DNA from 2 places in the Corynebacterium jamesii genome. Region 2 is predicted to be linked to the other one. Evidence: predicted binding sites of a transcription regulator. Region 2 holds the regulator's gene; the other holds the start of a gene.
What was found. Region 2 encodes LexA, which represses DNA repair genes until DNA is damaged. Its sites were predicted from a motif close to CGAACANNTGTTCG; they were not measured.

Region 1 (14,482 bases), 200 kb from region 2:
GCGCGCGGCCGAAGCCAGCGGCGCCACCCTCACCCCCGGCGATTTCGTGCGCTGGTGCCGTCGCGTGATCGACCTGCTGGATCAGATCAAGTTGACTGGCTATTCCAACGAAGTAAAGGCGGCCTCCCGCAAGGCGGTCGCCGCGATGAGACGAGGAGTTGTGGCCCTCGATGGCTAAGAAAATTGCAATCTTCGGCGCGACCAGCGAGATCGGGGGCGAGATCGCCCGCCTGCTCGCCCCTGGTAACCACCTGGTGCTCGCGGGCCGCCGCACCACGGATCTCGCCGACGAGCTGTACCGCCTCGGCGCCGCGCAGGTCGATTCCTTCTTTTTTGACGCCACCGACGTGGATTCCCACGCCGACCTCATCGCGGAGATCGAGGCCACCGGCCCGCTGGACGTGGCGCTGGCGATGTTCGGAGTGCTGGGCGACCAGGAGCTCGCGGAGCGCGACTCCGCCGAGGTCTACCGCGTGCTGCACACGGACTTCACCGCCCAGGCGGTGCTACTCACGGAGCTGTCCCGGGTGATGAAGTCCCGCGGCAGGGGAGTATTGGTGGCCTATTCCTCCATCGCCGGGGCTCGCGTGCGCCGTCCGAACTACGTTTACGGCTCGGCGAAGGCAGGCTTGGATGGCTTTTGCCAGGGCATGCAGGATGCTCTGCAGGGAACGGGAGTGCGCCTGGTCATCGTCCGCCCGGGATTCGTGATCGGCCGCATGACCCGTGGCATGGATCCAGCGCCGTTGTCCACCACGCCGGATGTGGTTGCCGAGGCCACCGTCCGCGCCATCAACGACAACAGCGCGGAATCCGTGTGGATCCCGCGCTCCCTGAAGCTGCTTGCCGCCGCCATGCAGGTGGTTCCCCGCTGGCTATGGCGGCGCGCGCCGCGTTAAACGTGGAAGATGTTGTAGAAGATCGTCCGCAGAACGCCGAAGGCCACGGAAATACCCGTAGCAGCGGCGATGCCGATCGCAACCTTAGCGAACGGGTTTAGCTCCTCCCACCACTCGTCGGAGTCGCCGGAACCCGTGCTGGAGCTCGAGCTCTGCTGAGTATTTTCTGCAACTGCCGGGGTGACGGTGGCCAGAGCCATCGTGGGGGCCAGAACAGCTGCAAGGATAGAGCGACGTAGACGCATCGAGATACTCCCTTAAAACGTAGTTAAGCATGGCGTGTAGGAACCATTTGTTCCATACCTTCGTTATCGTTATGTAAGCACGATTCCGTTACCAAGATCGCGTTTTCATAACAAATTTTCAGACGGATACTATAGGAGTTTCCCCACCATTATGCAATTCTTACCTGCCGTGTATCTCGTCGTGGAAATCATCGCTTTTATTTTGCTAGGAGTGTGGATCGGCTGGGGCTGGGCACTACTCACCGTTCTGGGACTGTTCGTCCTGGGCATCATCCTGGCCACCTGGCAGATGCGTGAGCTCACCGTCCGCGCCCTACAGCAGAGCGATAACCCAGGGAAGCTCTCCGCCGACATGGCGCTGTCCGTAGTGGGGGCGGTCTGCGTCGCCGTACCCGGCGTAGTCTCCAGCTTCCTGGGCTTGTTCTTCCTCATCCCTCCGACACGCACCCTCATCCGCAAGGGGTTGGGTCAGGCCGCCCGCCGTTCTCTGGAGCGCTTCGGCGTAACGACCTACACCCGCGTTAATCGCATACAGAATACGGGTGGTTGGGGAGACGTCATAGACCACCGCGCGGGCGAAAACGAATGATCCTTAGGCTCCTCGCCGCTGTTTTCAGCGGTGTGATGGTCTTCGCCGCCTTCGAGCCGACCGGCCTGTGGTGGGCGGCGCCGCTCGGCTTTGCGCTGCTTTTTTACTTCGCCGACCACCGCCACGCCGTTCTTATGGCATGGGTGCAGGGGCTGGCCATATACGGCCTGCTGCTGCCCTGGGTCGGGGAGTTCGTCGGGGCTGCTGCCTGGATCGCTCTGGCCTTCATCCAGTCTCTCTACAGTCTGCTGTTCGGCATAGGGCTTAAGTATTTAGTCAGGCGCCCCCTCGCCACCAAAATCGTCGGCATCCCCGCATGGTTCGTCGCGACTGAGTGGCTGCGCTCTTCCTTCCCTTTCGGGGGTTTTCCCTGGGGGCGCATCGCGTGGGGCCAGGCCAGCGGTCCACTCAGCTGGCTGATTCGCCTCGGCGGACCAGCGGTAGTCACGTTTGCCGTGGTGCTGATCGGCTTACTGCTGGCGCTCAGTGCCCGCAAACACGTTGTTCCCGCGTGCACCCTCGTCGGAGTGGTGGCCATGATCGGCGCCTATGCACTGCTCATTCCCACCACGCCTGCCGACCGCACCGTGGACGTCGTCGCCGTACAGGGCAACGTCCCGCGCCTGGGGCTGGACTTCAACGCGCAGCGCCGCGCGGTTCTAGACAACCACGTGCGCCAGACGGAGAAGCTGCGTTCCCATCCGGACATCGTCATCTGGCCGGAGAACTCCGCCGACGTCAATCCCCTCACCGATACCGCCGCGCGCCAGCAGGTGGAGCGCGCCCAGCGGTCGGTTGGCGCGCCGATTCTCGTGGGCACCGTCAGCCCGGAGCACAACACGATGGTCGCCTGGGACGGCGACGGGCCAGGGGAGAGGCACGTCAAGCGCTACCTGCAGCCCTTCGGCGAGTACATGCCGTTCCGTAATTTCCTACGCCGGTTCAGCGAGTACGTCGACCGTGCCGGCAACTTCCAGCCCGGTAATGATAACGGCGTAGTGCACATGGACGACGTCGCCGTCGGTGTGGCCACCTGCTACGAGGTCAGCTTCGACGGTGCCTTCCGCATGGCCGTCCAGGGTGGTGCGCAAATCCTAACCAGCCCGACCAATAACGCGACGTTCGGCTTCACGGACATGACGTACCAGCAACTCGCTATGTCGCGCATGCGGGCACAGGAGTACGATCGCGCAGTGGTCGTCGCCGCGACCTCGGGTGTCTCGGCGATCGTCGCCCCCGACGGCACGGTAGAGCAGCGCACCGCCATCTTTACTTCTGACGCCCTCGAGGCCGAGTTGCCACTTAGCGATACAATGACACTGTCAGCCCGCGTCGGCCCGTGGGTGGAACGGATCCTGGCTATCCTGGGTCTGCTGTCCGTGACATTTACTTATAGGAGAGGTAAGAAAGCTTTTCATGAATAAGCTCAGCGATAAAACACTGGTCATCATCCCGACCTACAACGAGAAGGAAAACCTCCCTCTCATCATCGGCCGGCTGTTGAAGGCCGAGCCCGAGCGCGTGGACGTGCTCGTCGTCGACGACTCCAGCCCGGACGGCACCGGCGAGCTGGCAGACGAGATGGCCGCTGACAACCCCAAAATCCACGTCATGCACCGCGGCGGCAAGGGTGGCCTGGGCGGCGCTTACATCGCTGGTTTCCACTGGGGTCTGGAACGCGACTACGAGATCCTGTGTGAGATGGACGCGGACGGCTCCCACGCTCCCGAGCAACTGTATCTGCTGCTGGATCGCATCGATTCCGGCGCGGAAATGGTTCTGGGCTCCCGCTATGTTAAGGGTGGCAAGACCGTGAACTGGCCGGTCAGCCGCGAAGTCCTGTCCCGCGGCGGCAACATCTACGCCTCCGTGGCGCTGGGCGCGGGCCTGTCCGACATCACGGGCGGCTACCGTGCGTACCGCCGAGAGGTGCTAGAGGGCATCGACCTGGATGCCGTTGATTCCGCCGGCTATGTCTTCCAGGTGGACCTGGCATGGCGCGCCGTCGAGGCCGGCTTCGACGTGCGCGAGGTACCGATCACCTTCACCGAGCGCGAGATCGGTGATTCCAAGATGAGCGGAAACATCGTCTCCGAGGCTTTGCTGCAGGTGACGAAGTGGGGTGCCGTGCACCGTTTCCACCAGGTGAAGTACCTGGCTCAGGAGTCTTGGCGCATCGGTGCGGGCACCGTACGCAACTACTTCTGATTCGCTTCCTGCTGCTCCTTCATCAGCTTCACCGCGGTGCGGCGACGCTTGCGGAGCAGTTCAATGCGCTCGTCGAGAAGCTCATCCAGCTCCTCGAGGCTGCGGCGCTCGCGCAGCATGTCCCAGTGGGTGCGCGGGGGCTTCACCGGCTTGGATTCCTGGCCTTCGCCCTCCACCAGCGTGCCTAGCTGGCCGTTCTTGCACATCCACTCCTGGGGGATCTCCGCATCGTCGGCGAAGGGGACCTCGTAAATTTCCCCAGCCTCGGTGCGGTACTTCACCATGCGGCGGGGAGCTAGGTCGTGGTCGCGGTCCGTCTCATAAGAAACGGCACCCATGCGACTTCCGCGCAGAACGCGATCGGCCATTATCAATCACTCCTCAATCAGTTTGAACTAATCCATCATAACAACGAAGTCTTACTAAGAATTGTTCCATGCCTCGACCGAAGCACTGTGCCTGGTGCGGCAGGGTAATTGAGCCCGGGCCGACGAACCGGCCGCGCAAGTACTGCAACCAGTCGTGTCGCCAGCGTGCCTACGAGCAACGCGCACAGCTGGCAGGCACCTCCATCCCAGCCGATTCCGTGATCTTGTCAGCGAACGCGGTCGAAAGATTCCATGACGACCTCTTCGAGCTCCGCTGCGCGGCCGAGGATCTGTGCACGGCGGTCCGGGAAGGGGAGTCGATAGAGGCGGTGGAGGAGTTGGCGTCCGAACTAGAAGACCTGGCCCGCCGCATCGAGCGACTTAGGGGACACAAGTAGGAAGGGCTATGCTGTAGGGCATGCGTAAGGGAATCATCACTCTCGCCGTAATTGGCATGATCGTCGGTGTGCTGATGGCATTCGGGCCGCTGGTCGTGAATTTCTTCAGCGACCGCGGGCTCCGTACCGCAGACATAACCGCAGGTGGCGAGCCTGCGAGCGTGGGTGTAGACGGCTCCTGGCACGTGGTAAGGGGAGCCGGTGACAATACCTCACAGGCCGGTTACACCTTCGACGAGAAGCTACCCTCGGGCTCCAAGACCACTTCCGGCCGCACAGAGAAGGTTGAAGGAGACTTCAAGGTCGAAGGCAAGAAGCTCACCGAGGGTAAGGTCACCGTCGACGTCGCTAGCATCAGCAGCGACGTGGAAAAGCGTGACATCAACGTGCGAAACCACATCCTGCACACCGATGAGTTCCCGAAGGCTTCCTTTACACTGACGAAACCCGCCGACGTTTCTCAGCTGCCGGACGACGGTACGACCGACAAAGTGAAGATCACCGGCGATCTGGAGCTGCACGGCCAGAAGAACTCGGTGACCACGGACCTGAAGGTTCTGCGCACGGGCGAGAACGTGGTTCTACAAGGCAACGTTCCATTCAAGCGCGGCGACTTCGGCATCGAGACTCCGCAGTTCGTCGCCTCAACAATCGCCGACGAAGGCACCGTGGATCTCTTGTTGGTGCTCGAGCAGGTTAAGTAAGCTCAGGCACATGTCTCCGGAGCTGCTCAAGTACTCGCGCATCATGCGCATCGTCGTGCTGTTGTTCTTCATCGGCTATCTGCTGTGGAAGGGTACGGCGGTAACGTATTTCTTTGCCGCATTCTGCGTACTATTCCTGGCTGCCACGTGCTACCAACTGTGGCAGAGCCGATAATATACATTATGACACTTTAGCTTCCAATCACGTTCGGCATTGCTGCACTTCCTTCCACGGAGCCCTGCAGCTGCCCCACTGGCCCCTCACATGTCCGCCCCAGCGGTTCGCCGCGGAAACGCTTCAGGATGAAGTCGATACCGAACGCACCACCTGTCACCGCCTGAATGAAGTGATTGTATTCACCCACCGGTGGCATGATGTCGTCGCGGTATTCCACCTGCGCACCTTTCGCGCACCACGTGCGCGCTAGTTCCTTCGCCTGGTTGTATTCAACGTTCTTGTCATGACGCCCAGATATCACCATCACCGGCGCCACCGGACGCTTAGTGCCAATGCGTTGGCGCTCCATAGCCTCCCGTGCCTCTGGCATATCCTTCAATAGCTCGTCGAGCGTCTTACCAGACTTCGTCCATTCGCTCGTCTTCCTGTGTCCGTACTTCTCCGTAATCTCCCCGGTGCACATCGTAGACAGATCCTTTAGCGCCTCTTGGCCTTCTTCATTGAGGTGTTCATCAAGCAGTGGCCGCAAATGCGGATAACGCTCCAGCAGGCCATTGATCGTAAAGCCGATCGCTCCCATAAGGTCCGAACCGTCGATATTGCGCTGCACGGCCTCTAAGTCCGCCGGCGGCGCCGACGCGTACGCACCCACCACATTTAGCTCCGGCGCATACTCGCCCGCGGCTTCCACCGCCGCTGCAGATGCGCCGCCGCCCTGCGAGTGCCCGTAAAACGCCACCGGACCGTCGCCCACGCCCGCAGCTCTCGCGGCATCCAACATCGCGTGCGCCTGGTCATCCCGGTTCATATACGTATGCACGCCCGGGGTACCCATACCGATATAGTCGGTCACCACCACACGCACGCCTTTAGAGGCAAATACCCAGTCGTAGATTCCCTCCAGGTTCACCAAACGCTTCGACTTGATCGGATCCGGCTGCCCATCCAGAGGCCAGTTCTTGCTCGGCGCACATTGGTCGCCCTGCCCAACCGTTCCGCGGCCAATGACGACCGTGGGGCGTGGCCCCTTGCCTTTCCACTCCACCACCGGCTCCACAATATAGCCACTGACCTGTGCTTTCTTTCCCTCTGAAGTGGTCGTCGTGTACTCGATCCGATCCACCGTCTTCGGCATTCTCATATGCAGGTCGCCGAACACATTGGAATATGCGACCTTCTCCCTCTTTGTCACTTCTGCCGCCTGAGCAGGCGTCGCGAATCCGGCAATTGCAATGGCTGTAGCGCATGCGAGCGCTGTCGTCTTTTTAATCATTGCTTAGTTCTACCAAACCAACTACCCCCATTGGGGTAAAACGGAAAACTTAGCCAACGGAAACTAAGGGCGTCAATAAGTTAAGTACATGGACCTTAGCCACATCCGCATCGGTACAGCATCGGCGGGACTACAGATCGAAGGATCACCCCGCCCCAACAATTGGAGCGAATGGACCGCCAAAGACGGCACCACCCCACATCCCACCACTGACCACTGGCGCCGCTGGCGCGAAGACAACCAGCTCATGAGCGACCTCGGACTACAGATCGCACGCGTCGGCGTGGAATGGTCGCGCGTCGAGCCCGAGCCCGGCCGCTACGACCACGAAGCCCTGCAACGCTACCGCGAAGAGTTCCTGGATCTGCGGGAACGTGGCATCGAGCCACTCGTTACGCTGCATCACTTCGGCCATCCCGCGTGGTTCGAAGCCACCGGGGCGTTCACCCGCGAGGCCAATGTGGAGATCTTCCTCCGCTATGTCGACGTTGTCTTAGACCATCTCGGCGACTTCGTGCACGACTGGATCACTATCAATGAGCCCAATGTCTTCGCTACCGAAGCCTATCTCTTCGGCTCTACCCCACCCGGCCGCGGCGGCCTCGCTAAAGTCCGTCCGTGCTTGCGCAATATGGCGGCCGCTCACCTACTCGCCTACCAGCGTATACACTCCCGCCTCGAGTCTCCGCGCGTAACTTTCGCCCACCACCGGCGCGTTTTCGCCCCCATGAACCCGCGCAACCCTCTCCACCGCACCCTTACGCCCCTGGTCGAGTGGCTATTCCAGGGTGCAATCGAACCCGCGTTCTTCGAGGGGCGTTTCCACCCCCTACTCGGCCGCCCGGACATCGAGGTTCCCAGCGGCGGGGTCTTCGCGGACGCTGTGGCCATCAACTATTACTCGCGCACAGCGGTTCGCGGTTTTTCCGACGCCACGTTCCCCGGCACCCCAACCAATGATCTCGGCTGGGAGATCTATCCGCCGGGGATTACCGAGGTCTCCGGCGAATTGGCACGCCGCTACCAACTGCCCGTGTGGATCACGGAAAACGGCACTGCCGATGCCCACGAGCGCTTTCGCTGCGCTTTCATTCTGGATCATCTGGCGGAGCTGTCCCGCCTGCCGGAGGTCGAGCGGTACTACCACTGGTGCTTCGTCGACAACTGGGAGTGGTCAGAGGGCATGGCGCAGAAGTTCGGTGTGGTGGATATAGAACGGCAGGTCAAACCCGCGGGGCGACTACTGCAGGAACTGATCCGCGAGGGTGCTATTACCCCAGAAATTGATGCGAGGTTCCGGGAGGAAGGCCACTAATGTTGCAAACACTCACCGCCGCCGAGCGCGAGCCGCGGCTGTTCTATTGGAAGTTCGGCATCGCATTTTTCGGTTCAGTGTTTTCCTGGGCTGGGCCGACGCAACTTCTGTTGGGTTTGCAGATGATCCAGCTGCGCCCGGATACCAAGGAAGATTCCCTCGCCCTCATGATGATGTTGGGCGGAGCCACTGCCGTCGTTTCCAGCCTGCTGACCGGCTATATTGCAGACCGCAGCTGGTTTTGGGTGAACCGCTGGGGTAAGCGCCTGCCGTGGGTGTTACTGGCGGCGCCGCTGGCCACTGTCGGGTTGCTGTTGATGTCTTTCACACCCAGCTTCTGGGTTTTAACTGGGCTGTGGTGCCTGGTCCAGGTATTCGTTGCTTTCGTAACGAATAACCTCATGACGGTCACCGCTGATGTTGTGCCGCAGGAGAAGTTCGGGTTGGTTTCCGGAATCGTCGGCGCAACATACACATTTGGAATTGTCGGCGGGACCGCGGTTGCGACGGCTTTGCCGATTCAGCAGGCGTACTGGGCTGTGGGCGCCATTTCCCTTCTTTTCATCTTCCAATTCGCCGTCGGGCGCGGCCGCGTTGATGTACACGTCCAACCGCATAATTCGCTGTCTGTGACGGTCGGCGATGAGGGGTCGTATCGGAACTATTGGCTTGTCTTCACCAGCCGTTTCGTGATCCACCTAGCCAACTACACCAGCTTGTTCTACCTGCTGTATTACCTGCGCGACCACATCGGCGTACCGGATCCGGACGCGGGCGTGCTGGCGCTCACCGCCTTGTATGCGGTGTTCACGATCATCACGGCGTTTATCAGCGGTGGCGTGTCGGATCGGCTGGGGCGACGGAAGATCCTGGTGGTCATTTCGGCACTTGGTGTCGCTGTTGCTACGGGCATGATGACTATCGCCACCGGCATGGGATTGGTTTATGCCGCGGCGATGCTGTTGGGGTTGAGTTGGGGCGTGTTCAGCAGCGTGGATCAGGCCATGGTCAATGAGTCGCTGCCCAGTAAGAAAAACCGCGCGCGCGACGTATCACTCATGTCGCTCACCCAGGGAGTGAGCAACATGTTCTGCGGCGGCTTGGCGGCCCTCGCGCTGAGGCATTTCGACTACCCCGGCATGTTCCTGATGTGCAGCATAATCTGCGTGTTCGGTGCGCTGCTGGTTCTGCCCGTCACCTCCTCTAAGTAGTGGCTAGAACGGCGGCTCCTCCTCGTCCCTGTGCAACTGTTCGAGCTGCTCGATCTGGCTGCCTAGTTCCTCTCGCGCCAACTCTGCGATGGCGTTGGCAATCGTGATCTCACTGTTGATACGTCGCTGGAGCTCTTCCTTAATTTCCTCTACGGAGGCGCAGTTCAGCATCTTCTGTAGCTCCTCACGGGTGATAGACAGCCCGCGTGGCATCATCGGATCAGCGTTGAGCTTCTCCTCGTTGAGTTTGCGCACAACCCGCGCCTTGCGCACCCCACGCTCGGCGAAGTTCTCGCGCGCCAGCGGCCCATCGGGCACGGTCACAACCTCGTGGCTGTCACCGTGCGAGGTCCACACTTCGATGCCATCAGCGTGCAGCGCGACGTCCCAGGTACCAGCCGTCTTCAGGCGGTGATGGGTACGACAAAGCAGATGCATATTCGCCGTTGACGTCGGTCCGCCGTCGGCGTGGCGGTGCACATGGTCGATGTCGCATGTGTACCCCGGCGCATCGCAGCCTGGGAAACGGCAGTGCCCATCGCGCCCTATTACTGACGCCCGCAGCAACTCCGTCGGCTGGTATCCCTCCGTCGCGGTGTACCCGGGAGCCGCCAGGTGGGTGACTTTCGCAAGCCACTCGCAGCTAGCGGCCTCGGTTAGCCAGTGGTCCTCGGCGAAGACTCCGCGGGGTTGCGACCCGACGGCCTTATACAGGTTCAAGGTGACATCGGTGGTGATGTTTTGCTCGAGCATCGCCAGGAAGGCCTCTCCCATGGAGCATCCGCGCTTCAGGGAGGCCGCCTTCACCGCCTTGTGCAGTTCCACGCCACGCAGGCGCGGAACTGTGAGGGTAAACGCAGTGGTCTCGTACTGACTGCGGTCGATCATTAGCTCCGGCGAATTCGTATCCATGGGCGGAGTAACGTCCAATGGAGCCGCCAGCTTGTCCCGGTCCCCCACAATCGCCTTGACCTTGTTGTACGCCGCCCGCGGGGTGGGAACCTGCTGGTTCGGCACGGTGGGTTTGAGGGCCTTCAGGATCTCCTGCTCCACCTCGCCGCGGTTGTCCGGGGCTACAGCCTGAACCGCCTCCATGACCTGCTGGATATGGCGAATAGTGAAAGCGCCGCTGCGGAACAACTGGTGGAGTTGTGGGAAGACTTGGAGCATCAGTCCAGCGTCGGCATAGTTGGCCGCCACTACCTTGCTGATACCGAAACGCACGGCGAGCTTGGAAACATGGTCGGGAACGAGGTCGTCCGGCGCCGGAGTAGACTGCTCGACCATGGCGAGGTGGGTCAGATTGAGGGCACGGGACGTCGCCGTTAGCGGGTCGTCGGAACGCGCAAGCCGGTAGTAAGGCTCGGCGGTATCGGGCGGTGGCTCGGTGGAGTTTGTGGTGAGTGTAGTGGTGTTCATACGATCCCCTTCGTGAACTAAACCTAGTTTAGAACACACAATCGAACAGTGTCAATACCCTTAGCAAATTAAATGCCAAGACTCAATCTTTACTAGAACGTTTGACCTATTCTTCTTTCGCCACCCAACCCCCAGATTTCGTGTAAAAATGACATCATGAGCACTTTGGACCTCTCCCAAGAAACCGTCCTCATCACCGGCGCCAGCTCGGGTCTCGGCAAGGAATTCGCCACCCAACTGGCAGCCAAGGGCGCAAACCTCGTTCTGGTCGCGCGCCGCCAGGATCGGCTGAACAGGATTGCGACGGAGATTAAGAGGCGTCATAAGGTAAAGGTCGAGGTAATAGCCAAAGACCTATCCGAGCACGGCGTGGCGGGCGAGATCTCGTGGGAGCTGTCCACGCGCGGGATCACGGTAACCTCGCTGGTCAACAACGCGGGCTTCGCGAACTACGAGTCTTTTAGTGACATCCCGACGGACAGCCTGCGCGCAGAAATTGCGGTCAATGTCCACGCACTGGTCGAGCTGACCCACATGTTCCTGCCGCGGTTCGAGGATCGCGGGAATGGCTTCATCCTGAATGTGGCGTCCATTGCGGGGTTCCAGCCCTCCCCCGGCATGGTGGTTTATGGCGCGACGAAGGCGTTTGTGCTGTCGTTTACCGAAGGTTTATACGCGGAGCGAAAGGGCTCCGGCGTGCGGATTATGGCGCTATGCCCGGGACCGACCGAAACGGAATTCTTCCGGGTGGCGGGCAGCGACCGCGCCGACGGTGGGCTGAAGCGCATGAGCAGCCGCGACGTTGTCGCCGCGGGTATTGAAGCGCTACTGCGCAAGTCGCCGCCACCATCGGTAGTCGCGGGCACGCGCAACAAGGTGCTAACAAGCATCTCGCAGCGCATGCCACGGCGCGTCATGACGGAGGCTATGGCGCGGATAATGAAGCGGCAAGGTTAAGAAGTAGCCGCTCGTCGCGAGCTACGAGCTGCACGCCAATGGGTAGGCCATCTATTCCTCTACCTGCGGGGATGCTCATCGCGGGTTGTCCGGACACATTCCACAGCGCTGTGAAGGCAACCGAGGGCAAACTCGCGATCTGTGCCGCCAACATTCCCTTGCCCGACAGCACACCGGCGCGCGCCGGGCGGGAAGCGACGGTTGGGGTCAGCAGCACGTCGATCTCGTCGAAAACCCGATCCAATTGCTCCCCCAACCGATCGGAAAAGCCCTCCGCCCAGCGCAGCACCGGACCTTGCGCCCACACTCCTGCCGCGCGGGTGACCTTGTGGCGCCTTTCGATGCGCTCGGGAAACTCAAGGTCAGCGATTTCCTTGCGAATTCCAGCAAAGAACTGCGTGACGAAAGCCGCCGTAGGGTCCTTATGTCGCAGAGTGTAGTCGCGCACCTCGTGGCCCATTCCACGCAGCCGGTCAGCCATCGCGTGCACAGCACGGACGTGGTCTCGGTGTGGTGGGGTTAGCGGCGTTGAGGGTTGCAGGCTCACACCGATTCTTAGTGACGCCCCCTCGGTTTCGGTAGCGACGGAGTCAGATAGGGCGTCAAAAAGAAGGGCGCAGTCGCGTGCAGTACGGGCGATGGGTCCAGCAGTGCCGAGGCGGCACCACAGTTCGCCGGGGAGAGTGCCGCGCGCGGGCTTCAAACCGTACAGGCCACAGTGCGCGGAGGGAATGCGGATGGACCCGCCACCGTCCCCGCCGACGGCGAAGGGCACCCAGCCAGCAGCAACGGCGACTGCAGAGCCTCCGGAGGAACCGCCCGGGGTAAAACGCGGATTGTGCGGGTTGCGGGTGATCCCGCGGGCCTCGGACTCGGTGAACGGGAAGGCGCCAAACGCAGGCATGGTGGTTTTGCCTAGAATGATCGCCCCGGCTTTGCGCAAGCGGCGAACGATTTCGTCGTCGGCGGTAGCGGGCGTGGGGTTCGCGTTCGTCCCGAAGGTGGTGGGTACTCCGCGGACCGCGACTTCCTCCTTGATGAGCACCGGCACGCCGTGCAGTGGGCCGGGGTCGGTGCTGGAATCTAGGTCGGCGGCGGCTGCCAGCGCTTCATCGTCCAGAAGCACCGAGACTGCGTTGAAGTGTCGGTCCTGGGCGCGGATGCGGCGCAGGGTCTTCTCAATGAGCGGAACCGCGCCATGTTCCAGAGCCTCGTTGCGCCATTGGTTAGAGCTCAGCAATGGTCGCCTTCAGGTTCTCGCCGACGCGCTTACCGGAGTGGATGCAGCCGCCGAGGAACGTGCCTTCGAGGGCATTTTTACCGTGCATGCCACCACCGCCAAAGCCGGCGACCTCGCCCGCGGCGTAGAGACCCGGCAACACCGAGCCGTCGGTGCGTAGGCACCGGCCGGACAGGTCGGTCTCGATCCCGCCAAGGGTCTTGCGGGTCAGCACGTGCAGCTTGACGGCGATCAGTGGGCCCTTCGACTCGTCGAGCAGGCGGTGCGGGGCGGCGCAACGGACGATCTTGTCGCCGAGGTAGCCGCGGGCGGTGCGGATGTAGTTGACCTGCGCGTCCTTGCTGAAGTTGTTGTCGATCTGCGAGTCGCGGTCTTCGCTCACCCGGCGCAAGTCATGGACGTCGAGGGCGGGTGCGTCTTCGTCGGCGATGGCGTTCATGCCCTCGACCAGGGAGCCGAGGTCATCGGCAACTACCCAGTCTTCGCCGTGGTCCATGAAGGCCTTCACGGCGGGGTGAGTCCCGGGGCCAACCTTGGACAACAGGTTCTTGACCTTCTTAATGGTCAGGTCCGGGTTCTGCTCGGAGCCGGAGAAGATGAACTCCTTGTCGGCAATCGTCTTGTTGAGGATGAACCAGGAGTAGCTGTGGCCCGTGGTGCCGAGGTGCTTCATGGTGGCGATCGTGTCGCCGCCCGGGATGAGGTTGGACGGGAAGCGCTTGCCGGTCGCGTCGACCCACAGCGAAGACGGTCCCGGAATGATGCGGATACCGTGGCCGGGCCAGATGGAGTTCCAGTTCTTCATGCCTTCGGTATAGGCCCACATGCGGTCGGTGTTCACCAGGTTTGCGCCGGCGGACTCGGAGATCTGAATCATGCGGCCGTCGACGTGCGCGGGCACGCCGGTGACCATGTCGTTCGGCACCGGCCCCCACTGGTCGGTCGGCCACGCGCGACGCACCAGGTCGAGGTTGCCGCCGATGCCGCCGGAAGTTACGACGACAGCACGCGCGCGCAGCTCGAACTCCCCTACGGTCTTTCTAGAAGACGCCACGCCGCGGTCCAGATCGCTCGGTTCCAGCACGCTGCCGCGCACGCCGACGACGGCGTCATTTTCTACGACTAGCTCGTCGACCTGGTGGCGGAAGCGGAACTCGACCTTGCCCTCTGCCTCGGCGGCCTCAATGGGCTCGCGGAAGACGCGCACGACCTCAGGACCGGTGCCCCAGGTCAGGTGGAAGCGGGGCACGGAGTTGCCGTGGCCGCTGGCGTCTCCGGAACCGCGCTCGGCCCAGCCGACGGTGGGCAGTACGTTCAGACCCAAAGACTTGAGGTAGTCGCGCTTCTCCGTAGCGGCGAAGCGGACGTATTCGCGCCCCCAGCGGCGGGGCCAGTAGTCGTTGTCAGTGTCATCGAACTGCGCGGAGTTCTCCCAGTCCCGCCAGGCAAGTTCCTCGGAGTCCTTTACCCCCATCAGC
Region 2 (14,482 bases):
GTAAGACCACGGTGGCGCTGCACGCGATCGCGGAGGCACAGCGCGCCGGCGGCATCGCGGCTTTCGTGGATGCTGAGCACGCGCTGGATCCGGAGTACGCCCGTGCGCTGGGTGTGGATACAGATGCGCTGCTGGTTTCGCAGCCGGATACCGGCGAGCAGGCTCTGGAGATTGCGGACATGCTGATTCGCTCGGGCGCCATCGACATCATTGTGGTGGACTCCGTGGCGGCGCTAACGCCCAAGGCGGAAATCGATGGCGACATGGGCGATTCGCACGTCGGTCTACAGGCTCGTTTGATGAGCCAGGCGCTGCGTAAGATGACCGGCGCGCTGTACCAGACGGGTACGACCGCGATCTTTATTAACCAGCTGCGCGAGAAGATCGGCGTGATGTTCGGCTCCCCGGAGACCACGACTGGTGGCAAGGCGCTGAAGTTCTATGCCTCCGTGCGTTGTGATATCCGCCGTATTCAGGCGCTAAAGGACGGCCAGGATGTGGTGGGTAACCGCACGCGCCTGAAGGTTGTAAAGAACAAGGTCTCGCCACCATTTAAGATCGCGGAGTTCGATATCCTCTACGGCGAGGGCATTTCGCGTGAGGGGTCTATCATCGACCTGGGCGTGGAGACTGGGCTGATTAAGAAATCCGGCTCCTGGTTCACCTACGACGGCGACCAGCTGGGGCAGGGCAAGGAGAAGGCTCGCGAATTCTTGAAGAACAACCCGGATCTATCCGCGGAGCTCGAGGATCGCATCGCTCGCGAACTGAAGATCGGCCCTTACACAAAGATGAAGGACGAGCCGGAAGAGGGAAGTGCTGCGGGGCAGCCAGATGAGGATCAGCCCATCGAACTGAGCCCGAACTTCGACGATGACGATGACGACAAGGCCTAGCGAGCGCGACCGGAAGATCGAGGCGCTCCGGCAAGCCATCGCCAATTACACGCCCGGTGAGGGCGGGGGATTGGTGGATGCGGCGGAGGAGGAGAAACTCGCGCCGATTAAGGCCAAAGCCGTGCGCCTGATTAACCACCGCGCGCGCTCCACAGAGGAGTTGCGGCGCCGTTTGCTGGAGGCGGAGTTCGCCCCGGAAGGGGTGGAAGAGGTTATCGACCGCTGCACGGCCAACGGGATGTTGGACGATGTGGAATTCGCCCGGGAATGGGTGCGTCAACGAGCGAAGAACCAGAAGAAGTCCGTCGCCGTGTTGCGCCGGGAGCTGCAGCGCAAGGGAATCGGCGCGGCGCTTATCGAAGACGCGCTGGAACAGGTGGACGAAGAATCCCAGGAGCGCATCCTGGAAGACCTCGTACACAAAAAAGCGGCCAGCATTAAAACCCGTCCGGCCGATCGGAAGGAATACGATAAGGCTTTGCGCCGGGTGGTCGGAGTGGCCGCCCGCCGCGGGTTCCCGGAAGGCTTAGCCCTGCACTACGCTCGCCGTGCTCTGGACGCGCGGATAGAGGAGTTGTAGCGGGCGTCACTAGGTAAGAACCGCGCTTTCGTAAACGCGGTAGGCAAGGGGGTAGGGTAATCCACGTGACACAGACGATTCAGACGCAAAAGGGCGAGCAGGACGGCGCCGCCCGCACCTACGAAGTGCGCACTTTCGGCTGCCAGATGAACGTCCACGATTCCGAGCGGCTGTCGGGTCTGCTGGAGGATTCCGGTTACGTACCCGCCGGTGAGGGCGCTACGCCGGACGTGGTGGTGTTCAACACGTGCGCCGTCCGCGAAAACGCAGACAAGCGCCTTTACGGCACGCTCGGCCAGATGAAAGCCATCAAGGAAGACCATCCGGGCATGCAGATCGCCGTCGGCGGTTGCATGGCGCAGAAAGACAAGCAGACGGTGGTGGACAAGGCCCCGTGGGTCGACGTGGTCTTCGGCACGCACAACCTGGGTTCGCTGCCGACGCTGCTTGAGCGTTCCGCGCATAACCACAAGGCAGAGGTCGAGATATTCGATGCGCTAGAGGAGTTTCCCTCCGTGCTGCCGGCCAAGCGCGAGTCCGCTTACGCCGGCTGGGTATCGGTCTCTGTAGGCTGCAACAACACGTGCACCTTCTGTATCGTGCCCGCGCTGCGCGGCAAGGAGCAAGACCGCCGCCCCGGCGAGATCCTGGCCGAAGTCAAGGCACTGGTCGAGCAAGGCGTGAGCGAGGTGACGCTGCTGGGACAAAACGTGAACGCCTACGGCGTGAACTTCGCCGATGCCAGCCTCGAACGCGATCGCACCGCGTTCTCCAAACTGCTGCGCGCCTGCGGCGAGATCGAGGGGCTGGAGCGCCTGCGCTTCACCAGCCCGCACCCGGCCGAGTTCACCGACGACGTGATAGACGCTATGGCCGAGACCCCCGCAGTCTGCCCGCAGCTTCACATGCCGCTGCAGTCCGGCTCGGACAAGGTGCTCAAGGACATGAAGCGCTCCTATCGCTCCAAGAAGTTCCTGGCGATCCTGGACAAGGTACGCGAACGCATTCCGCACGCCGCCATCACCACCGACATCATCGTCGGCTTCCCCGGGGAGACCGAGGAGGACTTCCAGGCGACCATGGACGTGGTGGAGAAGGCCCGGTTCTCCAGCGCCTACACTTTCCAGTACTCGCCGCGGCCCGGCACCCCGGCCGCGGAGATGGAGGATCAGGTGCCAAAGGCCGTGGTGCAGGACCGCTACGAGCGCCTGCTCGCGCTGCAGGAACGCATTAGCGAGGAGGAGAACCGCAAGCTCATCGGCACCACCCAAGAGCTGCTGGTACAGGCGGACGGACGCAAGAACGACCGCACGCAGCGCCGCTCTGGCCGCTCCCGCGACGGCCGCCTCGTGCACTTCACGCCCGAGGGCGAGATTCGTGCGGGCGACGTGGTGGAGGTCGTTATTACCGACGCCGCGCCGCACTTCCTCATCGCCGACGGCGGAGTTGCGAGCCACCAGCGCACCCGGGCCGGGGACATGACAGAGTTGGGGGAGACTCCGACGACGGCGCCGGTGGGCGTCGGGCTAGGAATGCCGAGCATCAAGAGACCAGAGCCAACCACGGCGGGCGGATGCAGCACGGGAGGATGTGGCTGTGAGTAATTCCGGCGCAGAAGACAAGCTGGCGAAGTATCGGGACGACCTCGGCGGTGCGGAACGCCGCGTGGCCGGGCGAGTCGTACTGGGGCAGTACCTGCCGCTGATCGCCTTTGGCTTCCTGGTTCCACTCATCACAATTTTCTTACCGCACGCAGGCGACGTGCGCGGTTTCGACGTGCTCTTTGAGACCCCGGTGGCACAGAACAACGACACGACGAAGCCGGAGATGATCTTTTCTTGGTTGCGCCTTCTCGCGATTCTGCTGACCATCGGCACGATTGTTTCTAAGTCGTGGATGGTGGCGTGGGTGAACTGGGCTGTTGTTGGCGTGGCCTGGTGGTACAACGTGTTCGCAGTATGGATGCGCCAGACCCGCCCGCCCACAGCTACTGGCGACGGCCCGGCGGTCCCGCTGTTGTTTAGTCTGCTGGGGCTGACGGTGCTGTTTATGGTGATGTCCGCCGTGGTGTTTAAAAAGAACCCGCTACAGCGGGCTTTGGCTGCTGCGCGTCGCGAAGAAGCCCACCGAGACGAGGAATCCCGCATGGCGCAGCAGCGACTGCGTACCGGAATTGAAGAGCGCGAGGACGCAGTGATCGTCGACGATCGCCGAGCCCGCGCGAAAGCCCGTCGCGCGCGGAGGGCCGAGCAGGCCGAGCAGGCCGAGCGCGACGGCGAGGGGGACTAGCTCTCTAGGGCGGCCGCGGCGGCGTTTGCCCACTCCTGCCACTGTGCAGCCTGGCCGCGTAGCTTCTCCGCCTTCGAGGACTTGCCGGCCTTCTCCGCGGCCTCGGCCTCGCGGTTGAATTGGTCGACCTTGGCCTGGAACTGGGCCACACGCGCCTGCGCTTCCGGGTCGGTGCGGCGCCACTCGGCGTCTGCGGCCTTTTCTACTCGAGCCTCGATGGCCTTAATCTTGTCTTCGAACTCGCGCACCCGGCCGCGGGGGACATAGCCAATCTGTTCCCACTTTTCCTGCAGCTCGTGCAACACCTTGCGGGCCTTGTCCACGCCCTGTGCCTGCGGATCGACCTTGGGGGAGTATTCGTCGATGAGGGCCTGCTTGGCCTCCGCATTGCTCTCGAATTCCTTGTCGCGCTCGGCGGAATCGGCCTTACGAGCCTGGAAGAATACGTCCTGTGCCTTGCGGAAACGTTCCCACAACTGGTCGTCGACGTTGCGCGGTGCGCGGCCGGCGGCCTTCCACTGGCTCATGAGGTCGCGGAACTTGGCGCTGGTCGGTCCCCACTCGGTGGAATCCTGCAGAGCCACAGCCTGCTCGATCAGCTCTTCCTTCTTCAGACGGGCGCGCTCGCGGTTGCGGTCCATTTCGTCGAAGTGCGCCTGGCGCTTGCGGTTGAATTCGGAACGGGCCTTGGAGAAGCGCTTCCACAACTCGTCGTCGGTGGAGCGCTCCACGCCCTTGATGCCGCGCCACTGTTCGACGATGGCGCGGATGCGCTCACCGCTGCGCTTCCAGTTCAAGGTGGAGGGATCAGCTGCGGCAATGCCCTCAACCTCGCCCAGCAGCTCCTCTTTTTGCGCCAGTGCGGAATCGCGGCGCTGCTGCTTGGCTTCGGCCACCTGCTGCTCGGCAGTCTCGGTGCGCTGGGAAATTTTTTGCAGGCGGGCATCCAGCGCCGGGATATCGCCAATCACGGCAGCGGTGGGCAGGGAATCCTGCAAGATCCTCGCGTCGTGACGGATGGTTTGGGCCTGTTCCGGGTGGCTCTTCAGTCGCGCCTCAAGCATCTGCACCTCGGTGCTGAGGTCGTCGTAGCGAGCGCCGAAGTGCTTCAGCCCCTCCTCGGGAGTACCGGCCTTGAACTCACCAATCTGGCGTTCGCCGTCGGCGGTTTTCACCCATGCCACGCCGCCTGCATCCACGCGGCCGAACTTCGCTGGGTCGTTCTTGGGGATTGTGACGCCCCCAGCCGGAGCTCCCTTCGGGCCGGGCTTCGGGCCGGGCTTGGGCGCCGGGCGAGAATTCGTGGGATCAGTCATTGCGGATACTCCTACCTAAAACCAAAACATGCCAATCGCCTTATGCAAGGCAATGAAGTAATTATTACATCAGCTGCACCGCTACACTATGTTTCTATGAGTTCTTCCGCTCAGATCCGCCCAGTCACCGTCGTTGGCCCTACCGCGTCCGGCAAGACGGCAATCTCTCTGGAACTGGCCAAGCGGCTGGACGGGGAGGTGGTGAACATCGACTCCATGCAGCTGTACCGCGGCATGGATATCGGCACGGCAAAGGTGCCGGTAGAGCAGCGGCAGGGCATTCCACACCACCAGCTGGACATGTGGCCGGTCACTAAGCCCGCGAGTGTGGCCGAGTACCGGGCGGGGGCGATTCAAACGGTGGAAGAAATTTTTTCGCGGGGCAATACCCCCATCATCGTCGGTGGTTCGATGATGTACATCCAGGCTCTCGTGGACGAGTGGGACTTCCCGCCAACAGACCCGGCCGTCCGCGATAAATGGCAGCGCGAGCTGGACGAGCGCGGCGTGGCCGCCATGCACCAGTACTTGGCATCGATCGACCCGGAAGCCGCGCGAATCATCGAAGACAACGACCCCCGCCGGACTGTCCGCGCCCTGGAGGTCATCGAGCTGACCGGGAAACCTTTTGCCGCCTCGCAGCCGCCGAAGAATTCCACACCCCGGTGGAACATGCGCCTGCTGGGCCTGCATGCCCCCGCGGAGTGGCTGAACCCCCGAATCGAATTGCGCGTGCGGCAGATGTTCGACCGGGGGCTCGTCGAGGAGGTGCGCCGCCTGGTCGCCGAGGGATTGGTGCGTCAGTCCACCGCCGGGCAGGCGATTGGCTATGCCCAGGTATTGGATTACTTCTCGGGTGAGCTTACGTATGAGGAGGCCGTGGAGCGCACCATTACTGGTACCCGTCGCTATGCTCGACGGCAGCGTTCCTGGTTCCGCAGGGACAAGCGCATTGTTTGGATTGACGCCAACTCACCCGACCCCGTCCGCGCGGCAACGGAAGCATTAGGGATTGTCAGCCAGCAGTAAATAAAGGGAGTGCTCACCATGATCGATTTCATTAAGGCCCACGGCACGGAGAACGACTTCGTTATCCTGATGGACGAGGCGACCCAGGTGAACCTCACTGAGGATCGCGTGCGACACCTTGCAGACCGGCGCGTCGGCATCGGCGGCGACGGCGTGATTCGCATTGCCACCGGTGAGGCGCTGGTAGGTGCCGGTGTGCTTGACCGCCTGCCCAACGGCGTGCACGGCGACGAGTGGTTCATGGACTACCGCAACGCGGATGGCTCGCTGGCGGAGATGTGCGGCAACGGCGTGCGCGCCTTCGCCCACGTGCTGTGCCGACAGGGGAAAGTTACTGTCGGCGAACAGTTCGGCATTGGCACCCGGGCGGGCCGCAAGCTGGTGGAGGTCCACGAGGTAACCGGCGACAACCTGGAGCACGCCATCGTCAGCGTGGACATGGGTACCCCAGAGGTGCTGGGTCTGTCCACCGCACAGGTGGGCGACATGAAGGTCGCGGGGCTAGGCGTGGATATGGGCAACCCGCACCTGGCTGCTGTGGTGCCGAACCTCACCGCGCAGAAGCTGCAGGAGCTACCGATCGACCAGCAGGTGCAGTTCGACCCAAAGTTCTTCCCGGCAGGGGTGAACCTGGAGGTCCTCACGCCACTGGACGATGCGGGCGCGGTGCACATGCGGGTTCACGAGCGCGGTGTGGGCGAGACTCGCTCGTGTGGAACCGGTACTGTGGCCGCTGCTGTGGCCGCTCTTGCAGACGCCGAACGGGCCACAGGTACAGTGACCGTGCATGTTCCCGGTGGTGACGTGCAGGTGGAGGTCTCCGAGGGCGGCTCCGTGCTTCGCGGGCCGTCGGCGATAGTGGCCTGGGGGCAGACCGTCCTGTAGCGGCCTTCTAGTGGCCGCCGCAGCCACAGCTGCCGGAGCCGCAGTCGCCGCCGCATCCGGCGGCCTCCACCGTGCTAGCGGTGAACTGCACAGTACCCGACACGATGAGTGGTGCGCCGGACCGCGCGGCCTCCTCGTCGACGGCATCTGCGGGCAGTACGACGGTGAATTCGAAGGGGGAGGCCACCGTCGCGATCCAGAACTTCTGGCCTGTCAGGGCGTTGATCTTGTGGGTCCAGCCGGAGGCCTCCACCGCGATCTGCGCCGTGGCGTGCGGGGTGGTGGCAGGGGAGTTGATGTCCTGCAGACCGGTTGAATCCACCACGCCAACCTTCAGCCCTCCATCCTTGGCGAACTCAGTCGAATTCGCGTACACGCGCACGGAGCTCCCCAAGGCCCCAATGTGGAACTGGTGGTACTCCATCGTGGGGGCGTCTACAAGCATAGGACCTTGAGCGATGGTGGCCGTGAGGGACGCGATCGTGGGAGCCTGCTGGCCAGCGATCTGCAACGCAGGGTTGTCGTCGACAACATCAAGCACGCCGACGATGTCGTTCAACATGGAGAGGTGAGCCGTGGCGGGCACGCCGCCGGAGTAGCTGGCGAAGGAGCCGAACGGTTCGACGGCGAGCACGACCATGCGCGCGCCCGAGGGATCGTCGAACTGCAGTACCTGGCCGCCGCGAACCTCGGCCGACACACCCAAGTTGCCGGATCCGTAGGCGGCTTCAAGAGCCTGCTGCCACTTCGGGAAATCCATACCAATGCTGCGGAGTTCAGGAATCATGCCCACCACTCTAGTCCGCCTACCAAATTTCCTATTTACCGCCCCTGACAGGTAAAAATAGACACTAATGACGGAAATGACCGAAGACACTACACACCTTTACGACGTACACCAGGATCCCACGGTCGGTGAGCTTGACCTCGAGGCTCGCTCTAGCCTGCGACGGTTGTCCCGCGGGGTAAGTACCTACACCGACGAACAGTCGGACGGCTACGACGTTGAGTACCGAAAGCTCAGGCTGGAGAAAGTCGTGCTGGTTGGCGTGTGGACCGCCGGTACGATTGCGCAGGTCGAGGCGAGCCTGGAAGAGCTGCGCGCGCTGGCGGAGACCGCCGGCTCCGAGGTGACAGACATGCTTTATCAGCGCCGCGACAAGCCGGACTCCGGCACCTACATCGGCCGTGGAAAGGTCGAAGAGCTGAAGTCGGTGGTGCGTGAAACCGGCGCCGATACCGTGGTTTGCGACGGTGAACTGAGCCCCGGTCAGATGATCGCGCTAGAAAAGGCGCTGGACGTTAAAGTGATCGACCGCACCATGCTGATTCTGGATATCTTCGCCCAACATGCGAAGTCCAAGGAAGGTAAGGCGCAGGTCGCTCTGGCGCAGATGGAATACCTCATCACGCGCGTACGTGGTTGGGGTGGCGCGCTGTCCCGTCAGGCGGGTGGCCGTGCGGGTTCCAACGGCGGTGTGGGTCTGCGTGGCCCCGGTGAGACGAAGATTGAGGCTGACCGCCGTCGCTTGCGCTCTGACATGGCGAAGTTGCGCAAGGAGATCGCGGCGATGAAGACCTCCCGTGAGGTCAAGCGCGAGCGGCGCGATGCAGCGGCGATTCCGCAGATCGCGATCGCCGGGTATACGAACGCCGGTAAGTCATCGTTGATCAATGCCCTGACGGGTGCGGGTGTGCTGGTGGAGGACGCACTGTTCGCCACCCTGGATCCGACCACCCGCCGCGCGCAGCTGGCCGATGGCCGCGCTGTGGTGTTCAGCGACACGGTTGGTTTCGTCCGCCACCTGCCCACGCAGCTGGTGGAAGCTTTCCGCTCTACCCTCGAAGAGGTTCTGGCAGCCGACGTGGTTCTGCACGTCGTTGACGGATCGGATCCCTTCCCGCTGGAGCAGATCAAGGCGGTGAACACGGTGATCGGCGGGATCGTCGAGGAGTCCGGCCAAGAGGCCCCGCCGGAGATTCTGGTGATTAACAAGATCGACTCGGCTGACCCGCTGGTGTTGGCGGAGCTGCGTCACCGCGTGCCGGATGCCGTGTACGTATCGGCGAAGACGGGTGAGGGAATCCCGGAGCTGGAGGCACAGTTGGAACTGTTCCTGAACTCCCTGGATTCTCACGTGAAACTGCACGTGCCCTTCGACCGTGGAGACGTGGTGGCGAAGGTGCATGAGTTTGGCACGGTGATTGCGGAGGACTATGACGCGCAGGGCACCACGATGGATGTGCGTCTGCCGAATGTGGTGGCGGGCGAGCTGGGGGAGTTTATCGTCGCCGACTAGGTTGTCGGGGGGGAAATTACTCGGCGAACGTGACGTCTATGCCGAGGTTGCGCAGTTCGATGACGTAGGGTTCTGGCGCGTCACGGTCAGTGACGATGGCGCTAATATCCTCGATACGGGCGAAGCTGACGAGGTAATCCAGGCCGAACTTGGTGGAATCGCACAGCGCCACTACGCGTTCCGAGTTGGCAACCATGGAGCGTTTGATGGCGCCTTCTTGTGCATCCGGGGTGGATAGTCCGTGGTCGATGGTGAGGGCGTTTGTGCCGATAAAGGCTACATCCGCGTGTAGCACGCCGAGTGCGCGGGTGGCTAGGTCGCCAACCACGGCTTGGGAAAGCGCGCGGACGTGCCCGCCGATAAGTTGCACATCGCAGCGAGAAGATTCCGCCAGTGTGGTGGCGATGAAAAACGAGTTCGTGACGATGTTCAGCTTCGGAGCCATGACGTCGGGGTCGTTGGTCGAGTTCGCTTCCGCGATGGCTTCGGCAAATACGCCGGTGGTGGTGCCTGCGTCGATAAACACTGTACTGCCCGTTTCCGGCAGCAACTTCACTGCAGCCTTCGCGATAGCGCGCTTGGCACCGAGGGAGGTCTTCGACCTGATGGCCAGTGTGGTGAAGTCCGTGCGGAAGTTCTGTGCGGGCACGGCCCCGCCATGAACGCGGAACAGCTCGCCGCCGTCATTGAGGATCGCGAGGTCGCGCCGGATTGTTTCTGCGGTGACGCCGAACTTTTCTGCCAGCTCATTCACAGTTACTCTGCCGTGAATAGCCGTGAGGGAGGCTATCTGACGGCGCCTTTCTGCTGATTCCATAAGGGCTACTGTAGTTCCTTGCGGGCGGGGAAAGGCGGCGTCCGAACCAATAGGGGGGAGCCTAGATCTTGCGCAGAACCGCGGCCACCTTGCCCAGGATCGTTGCCTCCTCGGCCGGAATGGGTTCAAACACCGGGTTGTGAGGGATCAGCCATAGCCCGTCGGCATCCTTCTGGAACTCCTTGACCGTTGCCTCCCCGTCGATCATCGCGGCGACGAAGTCGCCGAACTCCGCCACCGACTGGGAACGAACGACAACCCAGTCGCCGTTAAAGATGCCGGCATCGTGCATCGATTCGCCGACGACTTGCAGCAGGAAAAGCTCGCCGTTGCCCACGAGTTCCTGGGGAAGGGGAAAGTGCGCCTCTACGTTCTGCTCGGCGAGGATTGGTGCGCCTGCGGCGATCTGCCCCACGACAGGCACGTAGGTTGCCTCGGGCATGGCTTCGCCCTCGTCGGTCGGTTGCGGAGCGGCCGGCTTAGGCTTCGACTTGCTTTCGTTCACCAGCTGTCCACCCTCAAAGGAGCGAACGTCAACCGCGCGCGGCCGCTTCCCATCGCGCCGCAGATAGCCGCGTTTCTCCAGCTGCGTTAGGTGGTAGGAGACAGACGACGTGGAATGCAGTCCTACAGCGTCTGCGATCTCGCGGATGCTCGGCGGGTAACCGCGGATCACGGTTGAATCCCGGATGACCTCCAGAATACGGCGCTGGCGAGTGCTAAGCGCCGGCTTTTTGCCGTCCTTTTCTGCCTGCTTTTCCGCGCGCTTATCCGCCTCTGACTTTGGCGGGCGCCCCAGCTTACGGCGCGTGGTGGAGTTGTCGGTCGTCTCTGGTTCGTCGGTTCTCACGGGGTGTACCTCATTCGGTGATTTGGGGCCGGTTTCGGTGCCGGTTTCAGTGCCGGTTGAGTGCCGGTTGAGTGCGTTCAGGTTCCGAGCGGCCGTTTGTGGGCAGTATTGCACGATCGACTCTCACTCTACCGGAAAACGAACACTCTTCTAGTGTATGTGTTCGAAAAATTTTGAATTGGGTTAGACATCATCGAACAAGCGTGCTAAATTTTTCAACATGTTCGAGATTCGAACACATGAGCTAACCCTCTAAAAGCTTTTCTAACCCTGTCCATGCCGGGTGGTTCACTATGAACCACAGCGAAGGAAACAAAGCGTTTGGCCAAGCGGTCAGCGTGTACCTGTAAAGGAGTATCTACGTGACCACCTCGATCGTAATCCCTACAACCTCTGATGAGTCTTTCCCGGTGTCGCGTGTTCGCGTGCTACCTGGCGATCGCGTAGCCCCCCTGCGCAAGCCGCAGGTGCGCAAGCCTGACTGGAATGCGATAGGCCAGCGGGGTAATTCGAACACCTACAGGTATTCCTCGGCGCCGGTGGCACGCCCGGTATCTGGTGCCCGCAGGGAGCGTATCTCCGGAGCTAACGAAAAGACGTTCGAAAGTCGTATAGACCGTAAGGAAAGGTTCTACGCCCGCGTGGAGCGCGTGATCCACTCGCCGGGGGCGACAGTGCTTTCGCTCGGGGCGATGTCGGCTGTGCTCGGGTTGGCGCCGATTCTCATGCCTTAGCCACGGCTTCAAAGTGGGGCGAGAGGCGACTAGGCTAGGGGGCGTGTTGTGCCCCTCTTGTAGCTCCGAATCATCTCGCGTCGTCGACTCGCGCTCTATAGAAATGGGCGTGTCTATTCGGCGGCGCCGCGAATGTAGCGAATGCCAGACTCGGTTCACCACCATCGAGCGGTCGGTTCTGCTGGTGGTGAAGCGCAATGGGGTGACTGAGGAGTTCAGCCGGGAGAAGGTCATCAAGGGTGTGCGCCGCGCCTGCCAGGGGCGTGACGTTTCGGACGATGCCCTGAAGCGCCTTGCGCACGAAGTAGAGCAGGCAGTGCGCGTGGCACACGGGTCCCAGGTGCCCGCCAACCAGATTGGTCTAGCCATCCTGGATCCGCTGCGAACACTCGACGAGGTTGCGTACCTGCGCTTCGCCTCGGTCTATAAATCCTTCAACTGCGCCGAAGACTTCGAGCAAGAAATCGAATCCCTGCGGGCGCATCGCCACGCGCTGGCTGATCGCACTATGGATACGGGCGGCGCCGATAGCTAAGCGCATGGCCTAGCAGATCTTTTCGAGCTTTTTGCGAATGCGCTGCAGTGAAACAGAATGAGCCGTGCCGAGGTTCTGTGCGAAAAGGCTGACCCGCAGCTCTTCAATCATCCAGCGGACTTCCTTTAACTGCGGTGAAGCGGCGCGTGCGGTCGGCAGACGCTTCTTCGTCTTCTCCAGTAGCTCGAAAGCCTCCTGAACCTCATCGTCCAGGTCTTCTTCCTTGTCCGGATCCGTCTTCATCAATTCCAGACGGGCGCGCATAGCCTCCACATAGCGGGGCACATGGCGCATGTGATCGATGCCGTTGCGAGCTATTGCATGCTGTCCCAGGAAGAATTCCAGCTGAGCCCGCATGTCATCGATAGCATCTCCCGACCAGCCCTTCAGCTCCGCAGAGATGTCAGCCACGGCCAACACCGCCGGAGCCAAAGCAACCACATACTGGCGCACCCTGCCCGGCCCCTGGGAACGGGCCGCACCCACAACCTCGTCGCACTTCTCGGGGTCGCGCACGACGGGACCTAACTTCATCAGCATGTCGCGGCACGCCAGAGCCACCACATCGCTGACTAACCCGTCCACGCCACCGGGAGTGTGCTCCATGGCTACCCGCTGTCGCAGGGGTAGCCCCTTAATCATCTGCTTCGGGGAGACCGCACAGGCCGCTACCATCATGTTCAGCACTGTCGTGAACTGCTGCCCATCGGCAGCCTGCTTGGTGGGGAACGCCTTCAGCGTCACGCGATCCTTTGCCACGACGATGGCCGGGTAGGTGTGTAGGGTCTGCCCATCCACCACAGTCTCCACGGTCTCGGGCAGCACACCGATGCCGTCGGCAGTCCAGGCATCCGCCGTGGCCAGAACTCCGGTGGACGTTCCACCCTGCTTCTTTGCCTTGTGCTTCTTTCCGGCCTGCTTTGGGTGCGGCGTGTGCTGCGCCGCGTCGCTGGGAGCGGCCGTCTTTGATCGAGCCGCCGCCTGTGCGATGGCGGAGGTTACCTGCCCGGATAGCTTATTCTGCAAATACTGCAAGTCACGAGATTTTTCGATCACCTTGCCGCGGCGATCGATGGCGGCGAACTGCATCCGCAGGTGGTCTGGTACCCGCGCCCAGTCGAAGTCCTGCGCGGAAATTCCCTGGCCGCCGAGCCCACGCAGCGCCTCGGCCAACGCGTAGCCGAACTCACCGTCGAACGGTACCATCCTCTTCAAAGCGGCCGTGGCGAAGTTGCTGGCGGGCACCACGCTGGTGCGCAGGGCCTTGGGCAGCGAACGGATGAGCGCCACCGCAAGCTCCTCACGCATACCGGCCACTAACCAGCGCGTCTCCGGCTCGGACACGTTCGCCAGCAGGGGGAGTGGCACGCGCATGGTCATGCCGTCGTCCGGGTCGCCAGGCAGGAAGATATAGCTCAACTCGAACTCCAGGCTGCCTTGGCGCCATACGTCGGGGAACTCGTCGGCGGCTCGGGCTGCTTCCTCCGAATCGATAAGCGCGTCGAGCGTGAAATCCAGCTGATGCGGATCCTTGTGGCGAGCTTTCTTCCACCACGAATCAAAGTGCTTGGAAGATACGATTTTCTCTGGCAATCGGGCGTCATAAAAATCAAACAATGTTTGATCGTCGACAACGATATCGCGACGTCGAGCTTTATCCTCCAGGTCGGTCGCCTCAGACAGCAGCTTTTGATTGTGGGCGAAGAAGTGGTGTCGAGTTTTCCAATCGCCCTCTACCAGTGCGTGGCGGATAAACAATTCGCGCGCCAAAGGGCGATCCACCTTGGAGGCATTAACCATTCGGTCGGCGACAATCGGCAAGCCCAAAAGCAGCACTTTTTCGTGCACCATTGCCGCGCCGCGCGAAGAAGACCACACGGGTTCGGAATAGTTGTACTTCACCATGTGCGGGGCGATTGCCTCTATCCAACTGGGATCGATAGGCCCCACGGTGCGGGCAAACACCTGCGAGGTTTCCACCAGCTCAGCGGCCATTAGCCACTGTGGGGGCTTCTTCGACACATGCGACGACGGGTGCACAACGAAGTGCGACCCGCGCGTGCCGGTGAACTGCTTGGAACTGCCCTCGCGCATTCCGACATGGGTGAGAAGTCCCGTGAGGATGGATTTATGAATCACGTCCTCGTCAATGGTCTCGGGCTCGAAAACGAGTTCCCGGACGTGGCGGATATTCGGAATCTTCCAGCTGAGGTCCTGCACGACGGAAAGCATTTGTCGCACCAGATCCATC

Region 1: the regulator LexA is predicted to act here: its motif matches at 10,838-10,851, upstream of ACKFRT_RS03395 (HNH endonuclease signature motif containing protein).

The regions. Positions count from the first base shown of each region.
Region 1 covers NZ_CP175789.1:728,073-742,554, forward strand. Annotated here, with positions in the region: gene ACKFRT_RS03330 (DEAD/DEAH box helicase) at 1-178, shown strand, start outside; gene ACKFRT_RS03335 (SDR family NAD(P)-dependent oxidoreductase) at 171-899, shown strand; gene ACKFRT_RS03340 (hypothetical protein) at 896-1,144, opposite strand; gene ACKFRT_RS03345 (FxsA family protein) at 1,296-1,733, shown strand; gene lnt (apolipoprotein N-acyltransferase) at 1,730-3,157, shown strand; gene ACKFRT_RS03355 (polyprenol monophosphomannose synthase) at 3,150-3,941, shown strand; gene ACKFRT_RS03360 (RNA polymerase-binding protein RbpA) at 3,932-4,309, opposite strand; gene ACKFRT_RS03365 (hypothetical protein) at 4,378-4,707, shown strand; gene ACKFRT_RS03370 (YceI family protein) at 4,728-5,411, shown strand; gene ACKFRT_RS03375 (hypothetical protein) at 5,422-5,586, shown strand; gene ACKFRT_RS03380 (alpha/beta fold hydrolase) at 5,603-6,862, opposite strand; gene ACKFRT_RS03385 (glycoside hydrolase family 1 protein) at 6,951-8,177, shown strand; gene ACKFRT_RS03390 (MFS transporter) at 8,177-9,388, shown strand; gene ACKFRT_RS03395 (HNH endonuclease signature motif containing protein) at 9,392-10,807, opposite strand; gene ACKFRT_RS03400 (SDR family NAD(P)-dependent oxidoreductase) at 10,964-11,764, shown strand; gene ACKFRT_RS03405 (amidase family protein) at 11,733-13,004, opposite strand; gene ACKFRT_RS03410 (FAD-binding dehydrogenase) at 12,991-14,482, opposite strand, start outside.
Region 2 covers NZ_CP175789.1:529,354-543,835, forward strand. Annotated here, with positions in the region: gene recA (recombinase RecA) at 1-896, shown strand, start outside; gene recX (recombination regulator RecX) at 880-1,476, shown strand; gene miaB (tRNA (N6-isopentenyl adenosine(37)-C2)-methylthiotransferase MiaB) at 1,542-3,080, shown strand; gene ACKFRT_RS02425 (hypothetical protein) at 3,073-3,765, shown strand; gene ACKFRT_RS02430 (DUF349 domain-containing protein) at 3,762-5,081, opposite strand; gene miaA (tRNA (adenosine(37)-N6)-dimethylallyltransferase MiaA) at 5,178-6,110, shown strand; gene dapF (diaminopimelate epimerase) at 6,129-6,995, shown strand; gene ACKFRT_RS02445 (hypothetical protein) at 7,003-7,782, opposite strand; gene hflX (GTPase HflX) at 7,850-9,295, shown strand; gene ACKFRT_RS02455 (DeoR/GlpR family DNA-binding transcription regulator) at 9,312-10,112, opposite strand; gene lexA (transcriptional repressor LexA) at 10,174-10,962, opposite strand; gene ACKFRT_RS02465 (hypothetical protein) at 11,325-11,696, shown strand; gene nrdR (transcriptional regulator NrdR) at 11,740-12,231, shown strand; gene hrpA (ATP-dependent RNA helicase HrpA) at 12,241-14,482, opposite strand, start outside.